3 regions of the Marinobacter apostichopi genome follow, and region 2 is predicted to be linked to each of the others. Evidence: predicted binding sites of a transcription regulator. Region 2 holds the regulator's gene; each other region holds the start of a gene.

Region 1 (3,279 bases), 920 kb from region 2:
CAGGCCGCGGACCAAAGCCGAAGAGGCTGAGCCGTTTTACGCTCGGCAAACTCTGGCAGCAGCTTTTCCTGCAGGATTCGGAACGGATGATTGTCTCGAAACCAGAGCGTTTCGTTAGTGGTCATCGCATCGATGACCACTTCACGGAGGCTCGCCCTACCCGTCCGTTTCAGTCGGTCGAGCAGTTCACCCAGGGAGTTGAGTTCGTTTTCTTCCAGGATTCGACGAAGGCGGCTCTTAACCAGATATTGTTTATTTTCGCCCAGCAAAATGCCGCACGCATCCTGCAGGAACGTTTTGAAGGCTTCATATTCCTGTGGCGTTATTTCCGCTTTCATTGGATCTCTGTTGTTTGTGCATCAGTGAGCAATGGCATCACCCTTGGTCGATGATCTCCATCACTCGCTCGGCCAGTTCGTCAGGACTGAACTTGGCCATGAAGTCGTCTGCCCCAACTTTTTGCACCATGGCCCGGTTAAAGACTCCGCTCAATGAAGTATGTAGCATAATAAACATCTCGCTGATAGCCGGGTCACTTTTACACTTGGTCACCAGTGTGTAGCCATCCATTTCCGGCATCTCGACGTCAGAGATAATGAGGGCCAGGTGATCACGGGCCTTGGAACCATCACTGGTGATCTCTTTCAGGTACTCATAGGCTTGTTTGCCGTCGTTTTTGGTGACCACGTCCATACCAATCGCCGTCAGGCAGCGCTCGATCTGGCGGCGAGCCACCGAGGAGTCATCAACCACCAGGACCGGCAGATTGGCAGGCTCCCGCCCAGCGCTCTTGCTCAAGACCGCTTCGGTAACATCTTCCTTGAGCGGAGAAACTTCTGAAAGAATCTTCTCTACGTCAATGATTTCAACCAGCTTATCATCAATCTTGGTAACGGCGGTGAGGTAAACATCCTTGCCCGCACCTTTCGGTGGCGGAAGGATATCTTCCCAGTTCATATTCATGATCCGATCCACGCCGGTAACCAGGAAGCCCTGGGTTTTCCGGTTGTACTCGGTGATAATCACAAAACTGTTCGCCAGTTCTTCCTGGGGAATCCCCGGCAAGCCAATGGACATGCTGAGGTCAATAATGGGAATGGTCTCACCGCGAGTGTGGGCGACTCCTCGAACCACAGAACGGCTGTTCGGGATGGAGGACAGCTTCGGACATTGAAGAACCTCTTTTACCTTGAACACGTTGATACCGTACATCTGCCGTCCGCGCAGGCGGAACATCAGCAGCTCAAGGCGGTTTTTCCCTACCAGCTGGGTCCGCTGGTTTACGCTATCCAATACCCCTGCCATCTATGCTCTCCTACCTCACCGGGTCATCACCGGCATGTATTTTGCTGTTATTCAGATCATGAACGAGCTGACGAAAAATCGTCACCAACATAACTATCTGCTCGCTTAACGGCCGACGGGGCCAAATCCTTAGGATTTTTCCAGAGTAATGGCCGGACATTGACAGCATAGGACAAAGTGACACGTATGCGCATCACCATTTTTAGCATCGCTCTAGTAATGTCCGGCGTCACGGGCGGCGTATCGGCCCAGACGACGGCCATGGAGATTGAGGAGGCTGCAACGCGCTATCTAACCGCCTTTTCGGAGGCGCAGTCTGAGCAAGGCTATGACGTCACCTTTGAGCCGGGCAGTGTTGACAGCAGGCTTTCCCTGGCTAGTTGTGAGCAGCCATTGGCCGTTGAGTTCACCGGTGATCCCTGGCGCAGCACCCATCCGTCCCTGCAGGTCGCGTGTGACGGTAAACGCCCCTGGCGTATGTTTGTGACCGCGTCGGTTTCCATCAATGGCCCCGCCCTGGTGGCAGCACGACCGCTGGCCCGTGGGGAGCGCATTACCGCCGATATGGTCACCACCGAATCGGTCGTGGTAAATGCCAGTCGCCGAGGCGTGCTGGGCAACGCCGATGATGTACAGGGCATGGAAATTCGTCGGCCAATCAATGCAGGGTCCGTGATTACCCCCGACCTCCTCTCCGCTCCCGACGCAGTGGAACGGGGCGATCATGTTATTATCTTCGCCAAGAGTGGAGCTTTCTCGGTAACATCCCGAGGCAAAGCCCTGGCAAATGCCTCGGTCGGCGAACAGGTATTGGTTGAGAACCTCCGATCTGCCCGGACGGTTCGGGCCAATGTCATCGCACCGGGGCGTGTTGAGATTCCGATGTAACCGAAGTTGGCAGCCTTGACTGGCAACCGGAACTGGCAAGTTTCTGCCGCTCGGCAATAGACTGCCGCCGCCCTCGCCACATCGCATACATAGAGGCGCAGCAGATGGAGAATTGGTAATAAAAATCCGGAATTTTTCACTAAAGGTATGGACGGCCCGGCCGTTACATAGATACACACCCGAGTAAGTCGCGCATCCGCGCGGCACTATACAGGCAAGCAGGTATACATATGTCAGTTGACTTAAATGGAATTGGCCCCGGCCAGGTCAACACCCAGAGAACCACGGCCGATAAGTCCTCCAGCAGCCAGGGCACCCAGCCGGCAAGCAGCGAACAGGCTAAAACCCAGGCCCAGTCCGCTCGCGGCGAAAGCGTTAGCCTCAGCAATCAGGCAAAAAACCTGAAGCAGCTGGAACAGAAGCTGGGTGATTATCCCGAGATGGATGACGACCGAATTGCAGAAATCCGGTCAGCACTCGAGAGCGGAACCTACAAAATTGATGCAGAGAAACTGGCCCAGAAAATGCTTGAGATGGATGAAAGCATTTTTGGGTGAGTAAATCATGGCTGCTATCGATGAATTGAAAGAGCTTCTGCTGCAAGACGTGAAACAGCTTGCGGTTTTGACGGACATCCTTGATAAGGAAAAAGCCTGCCTGTCCGCCTCCGATGTCCGTGCGCTGCAGGCGCTGACCGCAGAAAAAAATCAGCTTCTCGCACAGATAAGGGAGCGGGCAAAACAGAAGATCCACGCTCTCGTCGCCATGGGCTACAAGCCGGAGAGCGGTGCACCTTCCCGATTTATTCAAAGTGCCGGCCTGACCGAACTTATTGATCTCTGGAAACGTGCCGATGAGCAAATGCGCCAGTGTCAGGCCCTGAATCAGCACAACGGGCGGGTTATGGGCCACCTGCAAAAACGCCTCTCACGACTGACCGATATTTTCCGCGGTGCTACCGGCCAGCAAAAGCTTTATGGCCAGCAAGGCCAGCAGACCTCAGTATCAAGCAGAACCATTCTGGCCAGCGCCTGAGTGCCCCAGTCCTAAGATAACGCCCGGCAAGCCGGGCGTTATTTTTTTCCA
Region 2 (3,279 bases):
TTGGCTTACTCGGTCGCCGCCGTCATACGCTTGTATAGTGTTGCGGCATCCTCGCACTGGCGAAGCCGGTCGCAGAATGCGCGTTCATTGAATTTTTCCGCCAACTGGCTCAGCAGTTCCAGATGCTCGCTGGTGGCCTCTTTGGGCACGACCAGGGCAAACACCAGATCGACAGGTTGGTTGTCGATGGCATCAAACTCAATGCTCTCTTCCAGCGTCAGCAAAACGCCCACCACATGATCAAGCCCTTCCAGCCGACAGTGGGGAATGGCAATGCCTTGGCCAATGCCGGTGCTGCCCAGACGCTCCCGCCCAATCAGATTATTGAAAATCTGAGTCTCGCTGAGAGTGCCGTTATGCTGGTGAATCTGTTCGGCGATGAATTCCAACACCCGCTTTTTACTGGAAGCGGGGACCCGGCACTGGGTCAGCTCTGGCGCAAGAATGTTATCGATGGTTAAGGATGTGTCGCTCATGAATCGACTGCAATTCCGTAAAAAAAAGGCTGCGGCAGGTTAACCTTGCCGCAGCGCGATGAGATGACATGCACGATAACTGGCGTCTAGCGACCGCCGTTGCCGTGCATCCGGTCTACATTCTTTTCCTTGTGCTTGAGGATCTGGCGGTCCAGTTTGTCAATCAGCCCGTCGATGGCCGCATACATGTCCTCGTTTTCTGCCTTTGCGTGTATATCACCACCAACCACGTGCAACGTCGCTTCTGCCATTTGACGAACTTTCTCCACTTGCAAAGTGACCTGGCAATTACTGATGTGGTCAAAGTGGCGTTCAAGTTTCTCAAATTTTTCCGAGACGTAATCCTTCAGTGCGGGAGTCAGTTCTACGTGGTGGCCTGAAATGTTGAGTTGCATAGGCGTCTCCTGTTGTCATCGTGCCGGCCCAGACGGGTCGGGCTGAGGGCTGGCGCGCACTGCGCCGCCAAAGTTTGGTCTGGGGGAGCCCCCTGTGAGGGCAGGGCTCTCCTAAACCAGTCTTTTTCGCTCATTCGAGGGTGGAATATGCATGGCCTCCCGGTACTTGGCTACCGTCCGCCGCGCCACCTTGATTCCTTGATCCCCTAGCATGGCCGCAATTTTGCTATCGCTCAACGGCTTTTTCGGCGTTTCCGCTGCGATCAGTTTCTTGATCATTGCACGGATAGCGGTCGATGAACATTCCCCGCCTTCATCCGTACTGACATGACTCGAGAAAAAATACTTCAGCTCAAAGATGCCCCGGGGCGTATGCATGTATTTTTGTGTCGTGACCCGGGAAATGGTCGACTCGTGCATCTCCACCGCCTGCGCAATATCCGACAGGATCAAGGGTTTCATGGCTTCTTCACCGTGATCCAGAAAGCCCTGCTGGTGTTCAACGATTCGGGTAGCCACCTTAAGCAAGGTTTCGTTACGGCTTTGCAGGCTCTTGATAAACCATTTGGCTTCCTGCAGCTGATCACGCAGGTAGGTGTTGTCGGCACTGCTGTCTGCGCGCCTTATAAGAGAAGCATAGCCTGCATTGACGCGGATGCGTGGTGCAATTTCAGGATTTAACTCAACTCGCCACCGGCCGTTGTGTTTGCGCACGATGACATCCGGAATCACGTAATCAGGCTCGGCGCGATCGATCACGTCTCCGGGCCGTGGGTTCAGGCCAGTGATGAGGGCCAGAACCTCCCGCAATTGATCTTCTTTGAGCCGGCTGCGCCGCAGTAATTGCGCGTAGTCGCGGTTACCCAGCAGATTGATGTAGTGGGTGATCACCAGTCGGGCCTGGGACAGCCAGGGTGTTTCTGGCGGTAACTGGTTCAGCTGGATCAGCAGGCATTCCTGCAAGTCACGGGCAAAAACGCCGGGGGGGTCGAAATGCTGCAGGCGGTGCAGCACCGCTTCAACCTCGTCCAGTTCAACCGGGTCTTCATCCGCATCATCTTGCAGCCCGGCGTGGATGTCCTCAGGTGGGCTGGTCAGGTAACCCCGTTCGTCCACGGCATCCATCAGGGCATGGGCAATGGCCTGGTCCCGCTCGCTCAACGGAGTCAGGTTCAGCTGCCACTCAAGGTGGTCCTGCAGGGTTTCCGTGGGTGAGTTGCGGGTCTCGAAATCGTGATCGTTTTCGTCGTCATTGCGCGCGGAGGTCGCCGGCGCTGACTGATAGATATCGTCCCACGCGGTGTCGACCGGCAGATCGTCGGGGATGGTATCCGGAATCTCATTCTCCGATGACCAGTCGGGCCCGTTTTCGGACTCGTCCCAGTCCGGGGTGGTCTCTGGAGCCGGTTCCGAGGCTGTTTCGCTGGCTGGCTCGTCGTGACTGTTGCTGTCGTCGGTCGACTGGGATTCCGCCTGGTCGTCGTCCTCGGAGGTTTCCAGCATGGGATTGGATTCCAGCGCCTGCTGAATTTCCTGCTGAAGATCCAGGGTGGATAGCTGCAGAAGCCGGATCGCCTGTTGCAGCTGGGGTGTCATGGTCAGACTTTGACCCAGCTTTAACTGTAAGGAGGCTTTCATAACCATGGTTCAGGATCCGTCACTCGTCAGCACTCTGCGTTGCGGTCTGTTCAATAAAAAAGTCGTTATGTGGCCGTCACTTGCCGACATCCCAAAAGAGCCTAGCAAGTTCTTTGCCGAGTTTACTTGCTCAAAGTCACCAACACAATCGGATGCTTGGCGTCACAGTCTGAATTCATTGCCCAGGTAGACTTCTTTCACCTGCTGGTTGGCCAGGATGGTTTCAGAATTTCCGGACGCAATAATGTGACCACCGGAGACAATGTAGGCGGTCTCACAAATGTCCAGGGTTTCCCGCACGTTGTGGTCGGTGATCAGCACACCGATGCCCTTGTCCCGGAGGTGGCGGATGATGTGCTTGATATCGCTCACCGAGATCGGGTCGACCCCGGCAAAGGGTTCGTCCAGCAGGATAAACGCGGGCTCCATGGCCAGGGCGCGGGCGATCTCGACACGACGGCGTTCACCGCCGGACAGGGCCATACCCACGCTGTCGCGAATGTGGGTAATGTGAAACTCTTCAAGAAGCTCTTCCAGCTTGTTTACCCGTTCGGTCCGGCTCAAGCCCTTGCGGGTCTCCAGGATGGCCATGATGTTGTCACGAACGGTCAGTTTGCGAAACACCGAGGCTTCCTGGGGCAGGTATCCGATACCCTTGCGGGCGCGGCCATGCATCGGCAGTGGTGTGATGTCCTGGCTGTCGATAGTGATGCGGCCCCGATCAGCAGGCACCAGCCCGACAATCATGTAAAAGCAGGTGGTCTTGCCGG
Region 3 (3,279 bases), 1.5 Mb from region 2:
TCCCTGTACATTGATGCCCTGGTCGCGGTTCAGGAAGGCACCAACCCACGCGTGATTGAGCAGCTTCTATCGAGCTACCTGTCGCCGAAAGAGCGCGCCAAGGTTGGCGAGCCAGAACCAGCCAACGGGTAGGTCATGGACGAGCTTCCAGAAGAGGAAAAACCGGGCATCCCGGCCTGGGTTGTTACCTTCGCCGACCTGATGTCGCTGCTGATGTGCTTCTTCGTGTTGCTGCTGTCGTTCTCTGAAATCGACGCCATGAAGTTCAAGCAGATCGCCGGTGAGCTGTCGAAGGCCTTCGGGGTTCAGCGCGAAGTGCCGACTCTGGACATTCCCATGGGCACCAGCCCGATTTTTGACAAGTTCTCGCCGGCGCCGCCTGAGCCCACCGTGGTGAACGAGGTTCGGCAGACCACGTCAGACCAGAAGCCGGAGCTTCAAACTCTCAAAAGTCCAACCGAGCAGGCCATTGAGGCCGCAACCCAGGACCAACTCGACCAGAGCACTCAGGACATAACCAAGGTGCTGGAAGAGGCCATCGAAGATGGCCGCATCAATGTGGCCCAGGATGAGGATCAGCGCAGGATCGTGATTCGCATTGAGGAAAAAGGCTCCTTCCCTTCCGGCTCTGCCGATCTGACCTACGATTTCGAAACCTTGCTGCTGGACATGGCGGATGTGCTCGCGGAGATCCCAGGCAGGCTAACGGTAGAAGGACATACCGACGACATCCCCATTCGCACGTCCCGGTTCTACAGCAACTGGGATCTCTCGGCAGCACGAGCCGCGGCCGTAGCCAATGCCCTGTTGGCGGTGGAAGAGGTTGAACCGACCCGATTGGCAGTGAAGGGCCTGGCGGACACCAAGCCCCGGGTCAGCAACGACACCGTGGAAAGTCGCGCCAAGAATCGCCGGGTGGAAATCATTGTTGATCTTTCAGGCCCGCTGCAAGAGCAGGAGGTCGAACTCCGGGAACTGGTGGAGTCAGGCGCCCTGGACCAGGAAGCGGTGATTGATTTTGAAGCGAACCCCACGCCTGAGATCCTTCTCGACGACAATAACCCGGACAATAACATCACCTGGTAATCGGCCTCGCCGAGTGCCCATATCAGTGCAAACCCGACATGAGCGCACTTTTTTGGTGCGAAAATTCCATTAAGAGCACCATCTTACCTTCCCTCTCCCCTAGCAACTGACTAACGTCGCTACTTTTGCATCGTTTTGGAACGCCTCTTGCTTCTGTGCACCCGACCAATGCACAACAAGCCCATCCGAGGCCAATAAAACAATTCAGGAGCGAAAACCCGTGGACATCACGAGTGCAGTACATACCCTGACTGAGAGCGCTAACACGCTGTTCATCCTTATCGGTGCCATCATGGTACTGGCCATGCACGCCGGTTTTGCCTTCCTTGAAGTGGGCACTGTGCGTCACAAGAACCAGGTCAACGCCCTGGTCAAGATCATGACCGATTTCGGCGTCTCTGCCGTGGCCTACTTCTTCGTGGGTTACTACGTCGCCTACGGCAGCCACTTCATGACCGGCGCGGCAGAACTGACCGCCAGCAATGGCTACGAGCTGGTCAAGTTCTTCTTCCTGATGACCTTCGCGGCCGCCATTCCGGCCATCGTCTCCGGCGGCATTGCCGAGCGCGCAAAGTTCTACCCCATGCTGATTGCTTCCGCCCTCATCGTGGCCCTCGTGTACCCGTTCTTCGAAGGTCTGATCTGGAATGGTAATTTTGGATTCCAAGCCTGGCTTGAGAGCCAGTTTGGTGCATCTTTTCACGACTTCGCCGGCTCCGTTGTGGTGCACGCCGTGGGTGGCTGGATCGCCCTGGCCGCGGTTCTGCTGCTCGGCGCTCGTAACGGCCGCTACCGCAACGGCCGCGTGGTCGCCTTTGCCCCGTCCAACATTCCATTCCTGGCCCTGGGCGCCTGGATCCTGACCGTAGGATGGTTCGGTTTCAATGTTATGTCCGCGCAAACCCTCGACGGCATCAGTGGCCTCGTAGCGGTGAACAGCCTGATGGCCATGGTCGGCGGCATCCTGGTGGCCATGCTGGTGGGTCGCAAGGACCCGGGCTTCATCCACAACGGACCGCTGGCCGGCCTGGTGGCCGTTTGTGCCGGCTCTGATCTGATGCACCCGGTAGGCGCACTGATCACCGGCGGTATTGCCGGCGCCATCTTCGTGTACCTGTTCGAATGGGCCCAGGCCAAGATTGAGCGCCTGGACGATGTGCTGGGTGTCTGGCCGCTGCACGGCGTCTGCGGTGTCTGGGGTGCGATTGCCTGCGGTATCTTCGGCCAGGAAGCCTTCGGTGGCCTGGGCGGTGTCAGCCTGATGTCCCAGATCATCGGTTCCGTTGCGGGGGTTCTGGTGGCTTTCGTAGGCGGTCTGATTGTATACGGCGTTATCAACGCCATTTCCGGCCTGCGCCTGACTGATGAAGAAGAGTTCAACGGCGCGGACGTCAGTATTCACCGTATTGGTGCAACTTCCGTCGAATAAGGCGATTTGGTAACACTTTGAAGCAGGCGGCCACGTGGCCGCCTGCTTTCGTTTTAACCCCTGAATTGACAGAACGGCCGTACTCTCCTTTGCTGTAAGACAGGGCATGACACCATCAACAGAGCCGATGGCCCGCCTTTTGCTGCCCATTACCGTATTGAGTGCCAACTTCACCGGCACCCTTCAGGGAGACGAACAGAATCATGTTGATTGAGACGCCGGACGCAGGTCTGTTTGATGAGCTGTTCGATGAGAACAACCGAGTGCGGCCACATTGCCGTATGCTGGAAAACTGGTTACTCGAATCGGATGAAAACCTGATCGCGGAAAAGCGCCGCGAAGCCGATGTGTTGTTCCAGCGCCTGGGCATTACCTTCAACGTCTACGGTGAGGATCAGGGTGCCGACCGACTGATCCCGTTTGACCTGATTCCACGGATCATTTCCGCCAGCGATTGGCACAAACTCCAGGCCGGCCTGCGCCAGCGAGTAACGGCGCTGAACCGCTTCCTGCACGACATCTACCACAGCTACGAAATCGTTAAAGCTGGCGTAATCAGTGCCGAGCAGGTGTTTGCCAACAGCCAGTATCAGCCCGGCATGCAAAACCTGAAGCTGCCGAGAAATCTGTATTCCCACATCGCTGGTATCGATCTTATCCGGAACAACGATGGCGATTTTTACGTGCTGGAAGACAACCTCCGGTGCCCCAGCGGGGTGTCGTACATGCTGGAGAATCGCCGGATGATGATGCGGCTTTTCCCC

Evidence for each region. The regulator sigma-54, encoded in region 2, starts transcription at its own class of promoters, with help from an activator protein. The targets are predictions, from matches to a motif close to ANTGGCATNNANNTTGCTNT.
Region 1: flgA (flagellar basal body P-ring formation chaperone FlgA) is a predicted target of sigma-54. The motif match lies at 1,334-1,353, and genes of this name have one in related genera.
Region 3: QUE89_RS01480 (ammonium transporter) is a predicted target of sigma-54. The motif match lies at 1,221-1,240, and genes of this name have one in related genera.

The regions. Positions count from the first base shown of each region.
Region 1 covers NZ_AP028070.1:1,716,087-1,719,365, reverse strand. Annotated here, with positions in the region: gene QUE89_RS07940 (CheR family methyltransferase) at 1-338, opposite strand, end outside; gene QUE89_RS07935 (chemotaxis protein CheV) at 376-1,305, opposite strand; gene flgA (flagellar basal body P-ring formation chaperone FlgA) at 1,492-2,193, shown strand; gene flgM (flagellar biosynthesis anti-sigma factor FlgM) at 2,424-2,750, shown strand; gene QUE89_RS07920 (flagella synthesis protein FlgN) at 2,758-3,228, shown strand.
Region 2 covers NZ_AP028070.1:2,632,663-2,635,941, reverse strand. Annotated here, with positions in the region: gene ptsN (PTS IIA-like nitrogen regulatory protein PtsN) at 6-476, opposite strand; gene hpf (ribosome hibernation promoting factor) at 563-871, opposite strand; gene QUE89_RS12100 (RNA polymerase factor sigma-54) at 983-2,509, opposite strand; gene lptB (LPS export ABC transporter ATP-binding protein) at 2,672-3,279, opposite strand, start outside.
Region 3 covers NZ_AP028070.1:345,791-349,069, reverse strand. Annotated here, with positions in the region: gene pomA (flagellar motor protein PomA) at 1-132, shown strand, start outside; gene QUE89_RS01485 (MotB family protein) at 136-1,086, shown strand; gene QUE89_RS01480 (ammonium transporter) at 1,307-2,515, shown strand; gene QUE89_RS01475 (circularly permuted type 2 ATP-grasp protein) at 2,719-3,279, shown strand, end outside.